DNA from 2 places in the Xanthomonas vesicatoria ATCC 35937 genome. Region 1 is predicted to be linked to the other one. Evidence: predicted binding sites of a transcription regulator. Region 1 holds the regulator's gene; the other holds the start of a gene.
What was found. Region 1 encodes FliA, which starts transcription of late flagellar genes. Its sites were predicted from a motif close to TAAAGTTTNNCNNNCNNNGGCCGATAA; they were not measured.
Positions count from the first base shown of each region.

Region 1 (8,092 bases):
AGGACCGGCAAGACCGCCGTCGTCTTTCTTCGGCTCGCTGCTCTTGGGCGGCAGGCCCAGCGCACCGAAGCCTTCATGCACGCGGCGCACGATCCCGGCCACACGCCGGATGATCTGCCCGCTGAGATCCTGGTAGCTCTGCGCCAGCGACAGCTCGGTCAGGTTGTGGCGCATCTTGTCCATCAGCGCGCCCTGGTCCTGATTGAGGCCGCCTTCGCGCAGCTGGTTGGCCAGCACGCGGCACTCTTCGACCAGATCCAGCGTGCGATGGCTGGCCTTTTCGGTCATTTCCACCACGTGATCCAGGCGCGAGCAGGCATCGTCCAGTTCGCCGGCTTCCTCAGGCACGGTGGGCAACTCGCCCAGCGCCTGGCCCAGTTCGCGCGCGAGCCGGCTCAGGCCCTGCATCATCGGACGGGTGCGCAAGGCGGCGAGATGATCCACCTCACGGCGCCAGGCAATTTCGTCGCCGCTTTCCAACGCATCGAGCGCGCCCTGCAGGCGGTCGATCAGCGCGGCGCGTTCTGCATTGGTATCGATGGTGGCGTCCATCAGGCGGTCGCCGCCAGACGTTCGAACACCTTGCCCAGCTTTTCTTCCAGCGTCTGCGCGGTGAACGGCTTGATGATGTAGCCGTTCACGCCACACTGCGCCGCTTCGATGATCTGCTCGCGCTTGGCTTCGGCGGTCACCATCATCACCGGCAGGTGCTTGAGCTTGGCGTCGGCGCGGATGTTGCGCAGCAGGTCGATGCCGGTCATGCCGGGCATGTTCCAGTCCGTCACCACGAAATCGAACGGGCCCGCACGCAACGCGGCCAGCGCGCTGTTGCCGTCTTCGGCCTCTGCGGTATTGGTGAAGCCGAGATCCGCCAACAGATTCTTGACGATACGTCGCATCGTCGAGAAGTCGTCCACGATCAGGATCCGCATGTTCTTATTCACATCAAGCTCCTAACGCTAAAAATTACGCGAAAAAATTAGTCGTCGATTTCGACACCGGCATCAGCCAGTTCGAAGACTTTGAGGCGGCCGCGCAAACGCACCACGGCCTGGCCATGGATCTGGCAGACGCGCGACTCGCTGACACCCAGCACGGCGCCGATTTCCTTCAGGTTCAATTCCTGTTCGTAGTACAGCGACAGCACCAGCTGCTCGCGCTCGGGCAGCTGGCCGATGGCCTTGCCCAGCTCGCGGCCGAATTCGCCACGCTCCATCATCTGCTGCGGGTTGGGGCCACCTTTGGCGGTGGTATCCAGCTCGCCGTGATCTTCGATGCGCGATTCCAGGCTCAGCACCTGGCCGCGTGCGGCGTCTTCCATCAGCCGCAGGTAATCGGGCAGCGGCATTTCCATGGCTGCGGCCACTTCGGTGGCGGCGGCGGCGCGGCCGGTGTTCTGCTCGATCTTGCGTACTGCGGCGGCAGCGTCGCGGGCACGGCGGTGCACCGAGCGCGGTACCCAGTCGCCACGGCGGATCTCGTCGATCATCGAGCCGCGGATACGGATCGAGGCATAGGTTTCGAACGAGGCGCCCTGGTCGGAGTCGTAACTGCGCGAGGCTTCGATCAGGCCGATCATGCCGGCCTGGATCAGGTCGTCCACTTCCACGCTGGCCGGCAGACGCGCCGCCAGATGGTGGGCGATGCGGCGGACCAGGTCGGCGTGCTGGGTCACCACGTCGTTGGCGTTGTTGCGCTGCACGGCGCGGTACTGCGCGCTGGCCGTGGTTGCGGTAGCAGTGCTCATGCGGCCACTCCCCGTTGAATGATGCGTTCGACAAAGAACTCGACGTTGCCGCGCGGCACGGTGGGGGCCTGCCAGCGCGAGGTACGGCGTGCGATTTCTGCAATGGCCTGCGCCGATGGGCTTGACGGGTAGGCCTTGATGACGGGTTGCTGACGCTGCACCGACAGGCGCAACCAGTCGTCCTGCGGCACGTGGCCGAGGTAGTTCAGCGACACATCGCCGAGGAACTTTTCGCAGACGCGCGAGAGCTTGTCGTACAGCAGGCGGCCTTCGTTGGGGTCGCGCACCATGTTGGCGATGATCTGCAGGCGGTCCACGCCGCGTTCGCGGGAGAGCACCTTGATCAGCGCGTAGGCGTCGGTGATCGAGGCCGGCTCGTCGCAGACCACCACCACCGTGTCCTGCGCGGCCTGGCAGAAGGTCAGCACGCTGTCGGTGATGCCGGCGGCGGTGTCGATGACCATCACGTCCAGGTCGCGTTCCAGTTCGGAGAACACATTGACCAGGCCGATGTGCTGGGCTGGGGCCAATTCGGCCATGTGACGGCGACCGGACGCGGCCGGCACTACCAGCACGCCGCCGGGACCTTCGATGATGACTTCATCGAGCGTGCAGCGGCCGGCGATCAGGTCGGCCAGGGTGTACTTGGGCGACAGGCCCAGGACCACATCCAGGTTGGCCAGACCAAGGTCGGCGTCCAGCAGCAGCGTGCGTTTGCCCATGTCGGCAAGCGCCACGGCCAGGTTGGCGGAGATGTTGGTCTTGCCCACGCCGCCCTTGCCACCGGTCACGGCAATGGTGCGCACCGGGCCCAAAGGCTCGGGACGGGTCGCCGACAGGGGGAAGGCGTTGGTCAGCTTTGCGTATTCACGCGACTGCATGGTTGTGCTCCGGAGTACAGGGCTTATCGGCAGCGCGCCGTAAATCTTCAAGACGAAGAACGAGACTGGCGGCATTGGCGCGGTGCAGGTCGTCGGGGACCCGCTGTCCGTCAGTCACCCAGGTGATGGGCAGTTGGTGGTCGACCACCACCGACAAGGCGCTGCCGAAGCGGCCGGTCTCGTCGAGTTTGGTCAGCACCACGCCTTGGGGTTTGGCGTGGGCGAAGCGGCGCACGACCTCGTCGAGATCGGCGAAATGGGAGTTGGCGGGCAGCACCAGCAGCGAGGTGACCTGCTGGGCGGCGCGCAGCCAGTTCAGCTGGGCAGCCAGGGCGCGATCGCGCTGGCCCATGCCGGCGGTGTCGATCAGCACCAGCTTGTAGTCGCGCAGGCGGTCCAGCAGTTCGAGCAGGCTTTCGGCACTGTCGGCCTCGTGCACGGCGATACCGAGCTGGCGGCCATAGCTGTGCAGCTGCTCGCGGCCGCCGACGCGCAGGGTGTCGGTGGTGACCAGCGCCACGTCGCGCGGGGCGTGCTGGGCGGCGAAGCGCTGCGCCAGCTTGGCGATGGTGGTGGTCTTGCCGGCACCGGTCGGGCCGACCAGGGCGATCACGCCGCCGCGTTCCAGCGGGTCGACCGGGGCGACCGGCAGGCGCTTGGACAGCAGGCCCAGCATCAGCCCGCGGCCACGGTGCAATTCGGTATCGGCCGGGATCTGCATGGCGACATCGCGGGTCAGGCCGGCGTCGAAGCCGTAGTCGTCCATCAGTTCCAGGGCCTGTGCACGCACCGGAGAGCCACGCAGGCGCTCGTCGGTGAGGCGGTTCATTTCGCGCTCGATCATCTGGCGCATCAGCGCCAGCTCGCCGCGCAGCTGCTTGAGTTCTTCGTCGTTCTGCGGGATCGGCGCGGCGGCCACCGGCACTGCGGCCAGCGCGGCGGGGGCCGGCGGGGCGACCACGATCGGCGGCAGCGCGGCCGGCGGCAGGATCTGCGGCAGCGCGTCGTCCAGGTCGAAGTCGGCCTCGTCGGCGAAGGCGTCGTCGTCCTGGTCCTGGGCGGCGTAGGCGGGCGCGCCCACCGCTGCGGCCACGACCGGGGTCGGCGCCTGGGCCGGCGCGGCCTGCACGGCCGGGCGCTGCGCCGGAGCGGTGGTCAAAAAGTCGGCGAACAGCTGTTCCGGGACCGCCGACAGCGCGTGTTCCTGGCGCTGTACGACCGGCGCAGCCAGATCCTGCACGGCCGGCATCGGCGCCGCGCTGCGGATCGGGGTGGCGACCGGGGCCTGGCGCGGCACGCTGGCCGGCTGACGCAGGGCCATGGCGGCGATCATTTCTTCGGCGGCGCTGGCAACGCGCTGACGGTGGCTCATGCCCGCATCGGCGGCCGGCTTGAGCGGGGCGTGTACCGGTGCGGCAGGGCGGGCAGCGGCCTGCGCCGGCTGTGCCGGAGCCTGCTGCACGGGTGCCTGCTGCGGAGCGGTGTGGGTGACCGGCGCATCGGAGCGTGCGGTTTCCAGTGCACGCTGCACGAGTTCTTCGTCGTAGTTGCTGGCGGCGACGATCTCGATGCCTTCGGCGGTACGACGGTTGGACAGGATCACGGCATCCGGGCCGTGTTCCTCGCGCACCATGCGGAATGCGGTGCGCATGTCCGGGGCAACAAAGCGTTTGATCTTCATGCCACGTGCCTCCAGGAACGGGACCCGCCGGACGCCGGACGGGTGCGCGATGAATGTGGGTGTGTTGCCAGCGTCATGAGTTGCCTGTCCCGTTCGTAGTTCCAAGTCCTGCCATCCGCCCCGCAGCGGTGGTGCTGTCTGCGGTCTCGCCAGAGCTAATGCATGCGGTGTGCCAAAACAGCGGTGCTGGGTTTTTGGCGAGTGGGTGCGGTGTGTGTGCGGAGGAGGCCGGGGACTGATGCGAAGCCGGGATTGCTGCGCCAAGTCGATGTTCTGATTCGAGTTTTCGACGGCGTTGGGTGCCGATTCGAGGTCGTATCTGTGCTGGACGGCAGGGCAGATTGCGTGTCTTGGAGCGCGTTGGACGCCCGCGCGAACCGCGCGAACGTGGATTTCGTCACGCGTCCCTGGGTCGGTGACATGCAATCGATTGGGGGTGGCCGAGTGGCGGATTTCCGACGCCTGCAGTTGAGGGTTGGCGGCCGGCCGGCGGCGATTGCTGGAGGACGCAATGGAGGCTGTCCGGCTTTACCACAGGGCTGGTGCAGTCGTAGGGGCGCACCTGGGCGCAATGGGCTGTATGGGTGAAACCCTCGCGCCCGGGTGCGCTCCTCCACCAACGGTGCTGGTGACGTTGTCCAGTCCGATGTGTGCTGTCTTGCTGGTCTCTCGCATCCCTGTGGTTGACTCTTCTGGATCCAAGCTCCCGCGCGTTGTCGAATCACCCGGTACGTCGTAGGAGCGCAGCTGGGCGCGATGGGGCTATCCCGGTAAAACTGTCGCGCCCGGGTGCGCTCCTACGGAAGGGGTGTCGATGACGGTGCTGCGTTTGGCTCAGCTGATCGTGCCGACGAGCTTGAGGCGCTTGTCTTCCGGCACTTCGCTGTACGCCAGGACCGACAGGCTGGGGACGCTGTGGCGGACCAGGCGGGCCAGCGCGGCGCGGACCTGACCGGGCACCAGAACCACGGCCGGTTCGTTGCGGGCTTCCTGCTTGCCGACGCAATCGGCCAGGCTCTGGTGCAGGCGCTCGGCCAGGCCGGGCTCCAGTGCCACGCCGTTGCCGTGGGTGGATTCCTGCAACACGCGCTCCAGCTGCGGGGCCAGGGTGAACACCGGCAGTTCGGCGGACATGCCGGCGATCTCCTGCACGATGAAGCGGCCCAGCGAGGTACGCACCGCGGCGGTGAGGGTGGCCGGGTCCTGGCTGTGCGGGGCGTGTTCGACCAGCGCTTCGACGATCTTGCGCAGCTGGCGCACCGGGATGCGCTCGATCAGCAGGTTCTGCAGCACGCGCACCACCACCGACAGCGGCAGCGCCTTCGGGGTGAGGTCTTCCACCATCTTGGGCGCGGTCTTGGCCAGGGTGGCCAGCAACTGCTGTACTTCTTCGTGGCCGAGCAGCTCCGGGGCGTGCTCGCGGATCAGGTGCGACAGATGCGTGGCCACCACGGTGGCCGGGTCGACCACGGTGTAGCCCATCGATTCGGCATAGGAGCGCTGGTGCGGCTGGATCCAGGTGGCATCCAGGCCGAACGCCGGGTCCTTGCCGGGAATGCCGTCCAGTTGGCCGAGCGCACCGCCCGGGTCCAGCGCCAGCTCGCGGTCGGGGTAGATCTCGGCGGTGGCCACCGGTACGCCGTGCACCAGCAGGCGGTAGGCGTTGGCCGACAGCTCCAGGTTGTCGCGGATATGCACCGGCGGCACCAGGAAACCGATGTCCTGGGTGAGCTTGCGGCGCACTCCCTTGATGCGCGCCATCAATTCGCCGCCCTGGTGCTTGTCCACCAGCGGAATCAGCCGGTAGCCCACCTCCAGGCCCAGCGGATCGATCGGGCGCAGCTCGTCCCAGCTCAGTTCGGCGCTGGCCTGCGCGGCGGTGGCCGCAGCGGCCGCCTTGGGGTCGCTGGCGGGGTCGCCGGTCGGGGCGACCACCAGGCTGCGCTTGTACATTTTCCAGGCGATCACGCCCAGGATCAGGCCCAGCGTCAAAAACGCGACGTTCGGCATGCCCGGCACCAGGCCGACCAGGCCCAGGATGGCCGCTGCCACCGCCAGTGCGCGGTGCTGGCCGAACACCTGGCTGATCATCGCCCCGCGCATGTCCTGCGCCCGCGAGGCGCGGGTCACCAGCAAGGCCACCGAGGACGACACCAGCAAGGCCGGCAGCTGCGCCACCAGGCCGTCGCCGATCGACAGCAGGGTGTAGGTGGAGGCGGCATCCACGAAGCTCATGCCGTGCTGGAACATGCCGACGGCCATGCCGCCGACCAGGTTGATGAACAGGATCAGGATGGCGGCGATGGCGTCGCCGCGGATGAACTTGTTGGCACCGTCCATCGCACCGTAGAAGTCGGCTTCCTCGCGGACTTCCTCGCGGCGGGCCTTGGCTTCCTCGCGCGTCAGCAAACCGGCGTTGAGGTCGGCGTCGATGGCCATCTGCTTGCCGGGCATGGCGTCCAGGATGAAGCGCGCGGTCACTTCCGACACGCGCCCGGCACCCTTGGTGATGACCACGAAGTTGATGATGGTCAGGATCGCGAACACCACGATACCCACGGCGTAGTTGCCGCCGATCACGAACTGGCCGAACGCCTCGATGACCTTGCCGGCCGCGGCGTGGCCGTCCTGGCCGTTGATCAGAATCACGCGGCTGGAGGCGACGTTCAGCGCCAGCCGCAGCATCGTGGTCATCAACAGCACGATGGGGAAAATGGTGAATTCCAGCGGGCGCTGCACATACACCACCGCCAGCAGCACCATCAGCGAGATGGCGATGTTGAAGGTGAACAGCGCGTCCAGCACCGGCGCGGCCAGCGGCACCATCAGCATGGCCAGCATGGCCATCAGGGCCAGCGGGGCGCCCAGGCCGTTGCGCAGCAACTCCATGACGCGGCGGGCGTTCATCGGGGCAGGTTGGGCGCTCATGCGCTGGCCCCCTTGCCGAACTCATCCACCTCGAGCGAGGGCAGTTCCGGCATCGGGCCGCCGTTCCACCCGCGCAACTGGTAGACGTAGGACAGGACCTGGGCCACGACCGAATAGAGTCTCACGGGAATTTCCTTGCCGATTTGGGCTTCCCTATACAAGGCGCGTGCCAAAGGTGGGGCGGTGACGATCGCCACCCGGTGCTGTTCGCAGGTTTCGCGGATGCGGAAGGCCATTTCGTCCACGCCCTTGGCCACCACGATCGGGGCGCGCATCTTGCCGCCTTCGTACTTGAGCGCCACCGCGTAGTGGGTCGGGTTCATCAGCACCACGTCGGCCTTGGGCACCGCTTCCATCATCTGCCGCTGCGACATCTGCATCTGCATCTGGCGGATGCGGCCCTTCACCTCCGGGCTGCCCTCGCTTTCCTTCATCTCGCGCTTGATCTCCTCGCGCGTCATCTTCAGCTTCCGCAGCCAGTTCCACTTCTGGTACGGCGCGTCGATGGCCGCCAGCAGCACCAAGGCGCCTGCGGTGTAGAACAGCAGGCTCTTGGTGAAGTCCAGGCCGTTGCCCACCGCCTGTTCCAGCGGCTGGTTCACCAGCGCGCGCAGGCCGGGCAGGCTCTTGGAGATGCACAGCCAGGCGGCCAGGCCGACGAACAGCAGGCGCAGCACCGACTTGACCAGCTCGGCCAGGCTGTTGCTGCCCCACATGCGCTTGATCCCGTTCATCGGGTTGAGCTTGGTGAGGTCGGGCATGATCGCCTTGCTGGAGAAATGCAGGCCGCTCATCATCAGCGGCCCGGCCAGCCCGGCCAGCAGGCACACGCCGATCAGCGGCAGCATCACCCAC
Region 1 is NZ_CP018725.1:260,156-268,247, forward strand. Features, by position in the region: gene BJD12_RS01060 (protein phosphatase CheZ) at 1-552, opposite strand, end outside; gene cheY (chemotaxis response regulator CheY) at 552-944, opposite strand; gene BJD12_RS01070 (RNA polymerase sigma factor FliA) at 980-1,747, opposite strand; gene BJD12_RS01075 (MinD/ParA family protein) at 1,744-2,628, opposite strand; gene flhF (flagellar biosynthesis GTPase FlhF) at 2,615-4,309, opposite strand; gene flhA (flagellar biosynthesis protein FlhA) at 5,144-7,216, opposite strand; gene flhB (flagellar biosynthesis protein FlhB) at 7,234-8,092, opposite strand, start outside.

Region 2 (8,092 bases), 2.1 Mb from region 1:
GCATGTGCTGGATACCGCAAGCGGCCGCCCGGCCGCGGGCGTGACGCTGCGCCTGTTCGCCGGCGACACGCTGCGCTTCGCTGGCCTCACCAATCCGGACGGCCGCTGCCCGGAACTGACCGCGCTCACCCTGCCGGCGGGCCGCTATCGGCTGGAATTCGAGGTGGCCGACTACTGGCATGCGGCTGGCGTCGCCCTGACCGACCCGCCGTTTCTGGAGCAGGTTCCCATCGCCTTCGGCATCGCCAACAACGCTCATTACCACGTGCCGCTGCTGCTTTCGCCGTACGGATATTCCACGTATCGCGGCAGCTGAAACCGCCCCGCGGAGGCTGGGGCGACACCTAGACACGGCCCACGCTCCACCCGGTCTCGGGCAGAAGCCTCATGCCGGCGACGAACGACAGGGCGCGGTGCACTGCAGCCTGTTTGGCACGAGTACACGCGCAAAGCGAGGCGGATCACTGTGATGGCTGGAACTGCGCCACTGCGCGATCTCCGCATCCATCGGACGGCTGCCTGTGCCATCGCGGCATCCGCTGAGCGGCGTCAGCGTTGCGACCGTTCGGCGCGAAACACGCCGCGTTCCGCCGCCGCCCCGTAGAATGACGCCTTTCCGGCCACAGGCCGGGGCTCCGGAATTGTCATGATCCACAACGATGTACTGCGCAGCATCCGCTACATGCTCGACCTCAGCGACGACAAGGTGGTAGAGATCACCCACCTGGCCGACCCCGAGTTCGCGCTCGACAAGCCGCAGGTACAGGCCTGGCTGAAGAAGGAAGACGAGCCCGGTTTCGAGCCCTGCACCGATGCGATGCTGGCGCGTTTTCTCGATGGCCTGGTGCTGCGCTTCCGCGGCCGCGACGACAGCCAGCCGGCCCGCCCGCTGGAAACCCGGGTCGGCAACAACCTGGTGCTGAAGAAACTGCGCGTGGCCTTCGAACTGAAGGACGTGGACATGCACGCCATCTTCGCCGGCGCCGGCTTCCCGCTGTCCAAACCGGAACTATCGGCCCTATTCCGCCAGCCCGGCCACAAGAATTTCCGCCCCTGCGGCGACCAACTGCTGCGCGCCTTCCTCAAGGGCCTGACCGCACGGGTACGCGAAGCCGGTTGAAACCACCCACGCTGCACCGGCAGCGCATCGCGCACCAGCGGCGCTTCTTGTAAGAGCGCACTTGAACGCGATGGACGTTGCCGGGAACGGCGTATCGCATGCGAGCACGCTCCAAGGTCGGTGATCTAGCGGCTTCCTTTCGGCGTGGCCGGCTGCGCAATCCCCGGTGGCAGGCAAGGCACACGCTTCAAGCAACGCCTGTGCCGGGCCCTGCAAGGCAATCAGCCACTCATGCGACCGCCGCCAGGCGCGGTTTGCGTGCATCCAGACGGAACACCGATACCGCTTCGCTCAGCTCCACGGCCTGCTCTTCCATCGCGCGTGCCGCGGCAGAGGCCTCCTCCACCAATGCGGCATTGCGCTGGGTGGTTTCGTCCATGTCGTTGACCGTGCGCGCCACCTGCTCGATGCCGGACAATTGCTCGCGCGAGGCGGCAGAGATTTCGGCGATCAGCGTGGTGACCTGCTGCACCGATTGCACGATGTCCTGCATCGTTTGCCCGGCCTGATCCACGCGCGCGCTACCGCGCTCGACGCTCTGCACCGACGCATCGATCAACTGCTTGACCTCCTTGGCGGCACCAGCCGAGCGCTGCGCCAGCGCGCGCACCTCCGAGGCCACCACTGCAAAGCCGCGGCCCTGTTCTCCCGCGCGTGCGGCTTCCACCGCCGCATTCAACGCCAGGATATTGGTCTGGAATGCGATGCCGTCGATAACGCTGATGATCTCGGCGATTTTCTTCGACGACACTTCGATCTCGCCCATGGTGTCGACTACGCTGGCGACCATCTGGCCACCACGTCCGGCGATCTCGGCGGCAGCCTGCGCACCTCGGCTGGCCTGCTGCGCTGTCTCGGAGTTCTGCCGCACGGTGGAGGTGAGTTCTTCCATCGAGGCGGCGGTTTCTTCCAGGTTCGCTGCTTGCTGCTCGGTGCGTTGCGCCAGATCGCTGTTGCCGGCGGCGATTTCTGCCGAGGCGGTGCGAATGGTCTGCGCGGCCAGGGTGATATCGCCGACGATATCGGTCAGACGCTGCACGGTCGCGTTGGCATCGTCACGCATGCGCGCGAACACGCCCTGCTGGTTGCCTTGCATGCGCGCGGTCAGATCGCCATCGGCAATCGCCTTGAGCAACTGCGACAGCTCGGCCAAATTCTGGTCCACGTTCTGCATCAGACCATTGAGCCCGCTGACCATGCCGCGGAATTCGAACTGGTAGGCATCGGCGTTGCCGCGCATGGCGAAATCGCCGGCCGCCGCCGCTTCCACCAGACCACGGATTTCGCCATTGATGGCGGCCAGATTACGCTTGGTGGTGTCCATCGCATCGGTGATCTGCGCCTTCTCGCCCGGCAGGCGCGGCATGTCCACCGACATGTCGCCCACCGCGTAATGCTGCATCACCTGCAGCATGGTGCCGACCAGGTCCACCTGCGCGCCGATCAACCCATTGGTGTCATCGACCATGCGGCCGTATGCGCCAGGAAACGCCTGCGCATCCATGCGGTAACTCATGTGCCCAGCTTCATGGCGCCGCGCCATCTCCGCCTGTGCGGTGGAGACATCGGTGAGCGTGTTGACCACCTGCCCCATCGCCTGGCCGAGCAGGCCGATCTCATCGCGATTGCTGACCACAGCGCGCGCCGACAGATCGCCGGCCGCCACCAGGCGTGCCGCAAGCGCGACGTTTTCGATGGGCCGCACGATCGAGCGCCGGATCCACCACCCCAGCACCACCACCAGACACAACGCGGCGGCGATAGTGGCCAGGGCCGAATACACCAGCTCGCGCTGCGCCGATTGCGAACTTGCCAATACGGCCGCATCGGCCAGCGCCTTGCTGCGCGTGACCAGCGCCTCCAAGGTCTGGCTGGGTGCGCGGTCCTTGCCCTTGACCAGCTGATCGCCCACCTGGGTGTCGTAACCGGCATCGGCGAACTTGCCCAACGCCGCTTCGTAGCCGTTCTGCAGCTCCAGGTGCGCCTTGGCGAAGTCCTGCGCCAGCGTGCGCGCCTGTGGGTCGGCCAGCGCACCTGCCAGCGCAGTGACGGTGGCCTGCACGCTCTTGCCCTCGTCGCGGAAGCCGGCCAAATGCTTTTCCAGCTGTGCCGGGTCGCGGCCACGGATCAGCACGTTCTTCCACTCCTGCACCTGCAGGCGAAAATCGCGGGTGAGTTCTTCAGTTGCCGTCGCCTGCGCCACTTCTACCGGCACCTTGCCTGACAGACTCAACCAGGCTGATCCCAGACCGCCGAGGGCGCACAACAGGATGATCGACAGGCCAAGTGCAAGTGCGCCTAGCAGTTTGCTTTGCAGGCTGACAAAACGCAGGGACGGGGTGGACATGGTCGATCCAGTGGCGGGTTCAATCGGGTTATCGACACCAGCCATGCAATCTGAAGCATGCCAAGCCTCATCCAAATGGGACTAGCGTGGCCATCCGCACGGCGTTCGGCCGGCGCTGGCGGGCCGCCTCGCGCGGTCAGGCTCCAAGCCCGCAGCACGCCCGGGGCGGCGACCGGCTTTTGCAAGTGCTCCCGAAGCGTGGGCGAGCACGAGACGGCCGGCGCGATTCCCCGACAGCCTTCACCTACCTCCCCGACCGTCGCCCTGGCGCAAGCAGGCCCGTATCCTTGCCGCGCATGACCGACCCTGCATTCCCCATCGCCCCACTGCTGCCGCAGATCCGCGACAGCCTTGCCGCCCATCCGCGCCTGGTGCTCGAAGCCCCGCCCGGCGCCGGCAAGACCACCCAGGTGCCGCTGGCACTGCTGGAGGCGCCGTGGCTGGCCGGCCGCAGCATCGTGATGCTGGAACCGCGCCGCGTGGCCGCGCGCAGCGCTGCGCTGTTCATGGCGCGCCAGTTGGGCGAGCCGGTCGGCGAAACGGTGGGCTACCGCATCCGCTTCGAGAACAAGACCTCTGCGCGCACCCGGATCGAAGTGGTCACCGAAGGCATCCTGACCCGGATGATCCAGGACGACCCGATGCTGGAACGCGTGGGGGCGTTGCTGTTCGACGAATTCCACGAACGCCATCTGGCCGGCGACCTGGGCCTGGCATTGGCGCTGGACGTGCAGGCCCAGGTGCGCGAGGACCTGCGCATCGTGGCGATGTCGGCCACGCTCGATGGCGAGCGGCTGGCCGGCTTTCTGGATGCGCCGCGCCTGAGCAGTGCCGGGCGCAGTTTTCCGGTGGAGATCGCGCATTTCCCCGCGCGCCGCGACGAAGCGCTGGAGCCCCAGACGCGGCGCGCAGTGGAGCATGCCCTGCTCACCCATCCCGGCGATGTGCTGGTGTTTCTGCCCGGCCAACGCGAGATCGCGCGCGTGCAAGGCGCCTTGCAGGACGCGCTGGATCCGGCCATCCAGGTGCTGCCATTGCACGGCGAGTTGTCGGTGGACGCGCAGAGCCAGGTGCTGCAGCCGGATGCGCAGAGCCGCCGCCGCGTGGTGCTGGCCACCAACGTGGCGGAGTCGTCGGTGACCTTGCCCGGCGTGCGCGTGGTGATCGACAGCGGCCAGGCGCGCGAGCCGCACTACGACCCCAATAGCGGCTTTTCGCGGCTGGATGTGGCGACCATTTCGCAGGCCTCGGCCGACCAGCGCGCCGGCCGTGCCGGGCGCGTGGCCAGCGGCTGGGCGTACCGGCTGTGGCCGCAGTCGCAGCGGCTGGAACCGCAACGGCGCGCCGAGATCACCCAGGTGGAACTGGCCGGCCTGGTACTGGAGCTGGCGGCCTGGGGCAGCGATGCGCTGCGCTTTGTCGATGCCCCACCCACCGGCGCGCTGGCCGCCGCACGCGAATTGCTGCAACGGCTGGGCGCGTTGAGCGGCAGTGGCGGCATCACCCCATTGGGCCGCCGGATGCTGGCGCTGGGCACGCATCCGCGGCTGGCGGCGATGCTGGCCCAAGCCGGCGATGCGCCGCGGCTGGCACTGGCCTGCGACCTGGCCGCGTTGCTGGAAGCCCGCGACCCGCTGCGTCAGGGCGGCGATGGATTGGCCGCACGCTGGCGCGCGTTGGCAGCATTTCGTCAGGGCCGCAGCGCGCCCGATGCTAACCGCGGCGGCCTGGCCGCGATCGACAGTGCCGCCAAACAATGGCGACGCCGGCTGCGCTGCGACACCGCCCCGCCCGCCAGCGTGGAAGCGCACGCGCTGGGCGACCTGCTCGCGCACGCCTTTCCCGACCGCATCGCCGCCCGCCACCCGGCCGACCCGTTGCGCTATCTGCTCGCCAACGGCCGCAGCGCGCGCCTGTTCGACCACAGCGACCTGCGCGGCGAGCCATGGCTGGTTGCCAGCGAGCTCCGCTACGAAGCCAAGGATGCGTTGCTGCTTCGCGCCGCTCCGGTCGACGAGGACTACCTGCGGCGCAGCCTGCCGGAGCGTTTCGTGCAGCAGGACGTGGTGCAGTGGGACGCCGACAAGCGCGCCCTGGTCGCGCGCCGGCAATCCAGCTTCGACCGCATCGTGCTCGACAGCCGCCCCGCCGGCCGCGTCGACCCCGCCCAGGCCGCTGCCGCACTGACCGAGGCAGTGCGCCAACTCGGCCTGGACGCGCTGCCCTGGACCGAAAACCTGCAGCAATGGCGCGCCCGCGTGCTGTCTCTGCGGGAATGGATGCCCGAGCTGGAGCTGCCCGATCTCTCCGATGCCGCACTGCTCGCTTCGTTGGACCATTGGCTACGCCCGGCCTTCGCCGGCAAGACCCGGCTCGATGCACTGGACGAGTCCAGCCTGGGCGAAGCGCTCAAGGGCGCACTGCCGTGGGAGCGCCGCCAGGTCATCGACCGTCATGCCCCCACCCGCATCAGCGTGCCGTCGGGCATGGAGCGACAGATCAGCTACGCACTCGACCACGCACAGCAGCCACTGCCACCGGTGCTGGCGGTCAAGCTGCAGGAACTGTTCGGCCTGGCCGAAACCCCGCGCATCGCCGACGGCCGTATCCCGCTGACGCTGCACCTGCTCTCGCCCGGCGGCCGCCCGCTGCAGGTGACGCAGGATCTAAAAAGCTTCTGGGCCACCACCTACCCGGACGTCAAAAAAGAAATGAAGGGCCGGTATCCACGGCATCCGTGGCCCGACGACCCCTGGACAGCCGCCGCCACCCATCGCGCAAAACCGCGTGGCACCTGAGCCTCTTGCCCTGGCCCCTCTCCCGCCGGGAGAGCGGTAAGGGTACGGCCACGCGTTGGGTGTGCCAGCGCGAAGCGGCATCTGATTGGAACTCAGGCGATAGCGTTTTTTAACCGTTAGCCAAACGGCGCCTACTGCCGCTAACGCCGCCTATACGCCCTTGGCCACAGACTGCAGTCCACGTACTCAGAAAGGAAACGCCTCCAATGAGCAAGCTGACTGTGATCACCGAACGCGCCCTGGAGCGTGCCCTGGAACTGGCAGGCAATGCTGGCGACCAACTCCGCCATGCCGCATCCACTGCGGGCGACCAGGCACGTAACGCCGGCAGCAGCCTGCGTCATTTCGGTCCGGGCGCCAGCGAGTGGCTGAAGACCGGTGTGGCCCTGGGCGCGGTGCGTAGCGGCGGCAAGGCAGCCAGCAAGCTGGTCAAGCGCAACCCGGCCATCACCGTGGCAGCGGCCGTCGCCGGCCTTGGCCTGATCGGCTATGCGGTGTACCGCAAGCGTCAGCGCGATCAGCAGGTGCTGGGTGGCAACGTGCATCGTCTGGATCGCGAACACGCCAGCAACGCCAATGCACGTCGCGCTGCCTATCAGCGCCGTGCTGCCGTGACCCCGAGCGACGGCGTCGAATAAGACAGCGGTTCCGCCGACGAGGCGGATTGCAACAGACGACACAACGCCACGGCCTTTCGCCGTGGCGTTTTCGTTTGGGGAGGGCGTTGCATACGCGCTGCATCAGATGCGACAGTGCAACAACGCACTGCGTTGGCAGACCGCGACGCAGCTCGCACGCAGCTGACAGAACCACTGCGCTCACCGCCAACAGGTGCGGCTGGCGCGCTCGATACGACACGGACCACTCGTACGCACTGCTTGTCCGTGCGCCGTCCCCATCCACCTGAGCGCTGCTCGCTACGTTGTCAGCTGCTCCATGGAAGACGCATGCAACCGCCGAAGTTCGATCACATCACCATCGATTGCAGCGATCGCGCCATCGACGTGATCGCAGTGATGTGATCGCACTAACACAGCTATCTGTGCGAACCACGCCCCTGTCGCGGGCTCGGCGCGTCATCCACACGCCATTGGCCAGGCGCAAGCCCATCCAGCCTCCAATCGCCGATCGCCACCCGCACCAGACGCAAGGTGGGCAGGCCGACCGAGGCCGTCATCCGCCGCACCTGACGATTGCGGCCTTCGGTGATCTGCAGTTCCAGCCAGGCATCGGGCACGGTCTTGCGCACACGCACCGGAGGGGTGCGCGGCCACAGCTCGGGTGCCGGATCAAGCATGCGCACGCTTGCCGGCCTGGTCGGGCCATCGTTGAGCACCACGCCATCGCGCAGCGCCTGCAACTGTGCTTCCTGCGGCTCGCCTTCCACCTGCACCCAGTACGTCTTGGGCTGCTTGTGCCGCGGGTCGGTGAGCCGATGCGCCAATGCGCCATCGTCGGTGAGCAATAACAGCCCTTCGCTGTCGTGATCCAGGCGGCCCGCCGCATACACGTCCGGCGGCAAGCCGAACTCGGCCAATGTGCGCTTGGGCGGCTGCGAGCGGTCGCTGAATTGCGACAGCACGCCATAGGGTTTGTTCAACAGCACCAACATGGACAGACCTGTGGACAGGGGAGCGCTGCGCGGCGACTGCCGTGCGGGGCTGTGGGGCGTCGATAAGCTGCGCGCAGCCAGCAGCGCACTCACGGGTCTGCGACGTCGCAAGCGCACGGCGGATGTCTCGGGTGTCCACATCACGGCGTCGGCCGCGGCAACTGTTCCCACGTACCGTGTCCCCGTTGTGAAGCACACGCAACACCTGCGCTGCG
Region 2 is NZ_CP018725.1:3,258,917-3,267,008, reverse strand. Features, by position in the region: gene uraH (hydroxyisourate hydrolase) at 1-316, shown strand, start outside; gene BJD12_RS14090 (YehS family protein) at 647-1,120, shown strand; gene BJD12_RS14085 (methyl-accepting chemotaxis protein) at 1,350-3,467, opposite strand; gene hrpB (ATP-dependent helicase HrpB) at 3,764-6,265, shown strand; gene BJD12_RS14075 (hypothetical protein) at 6,472-6,903, shown strand; RNA gene BJD12_RS14070 (sX9 sRNA) at 7,122-7,196, shown strand; gene BJD12_RS14065 (pseudouridine synthase) at 7,302-7,877, opposite strand.
Region 2: the regulator FliA is predicted to act here: its motif matches at 3,496-3,522, upstream of BJD12_RS14085 (methyl-accepting chemotaxis protein).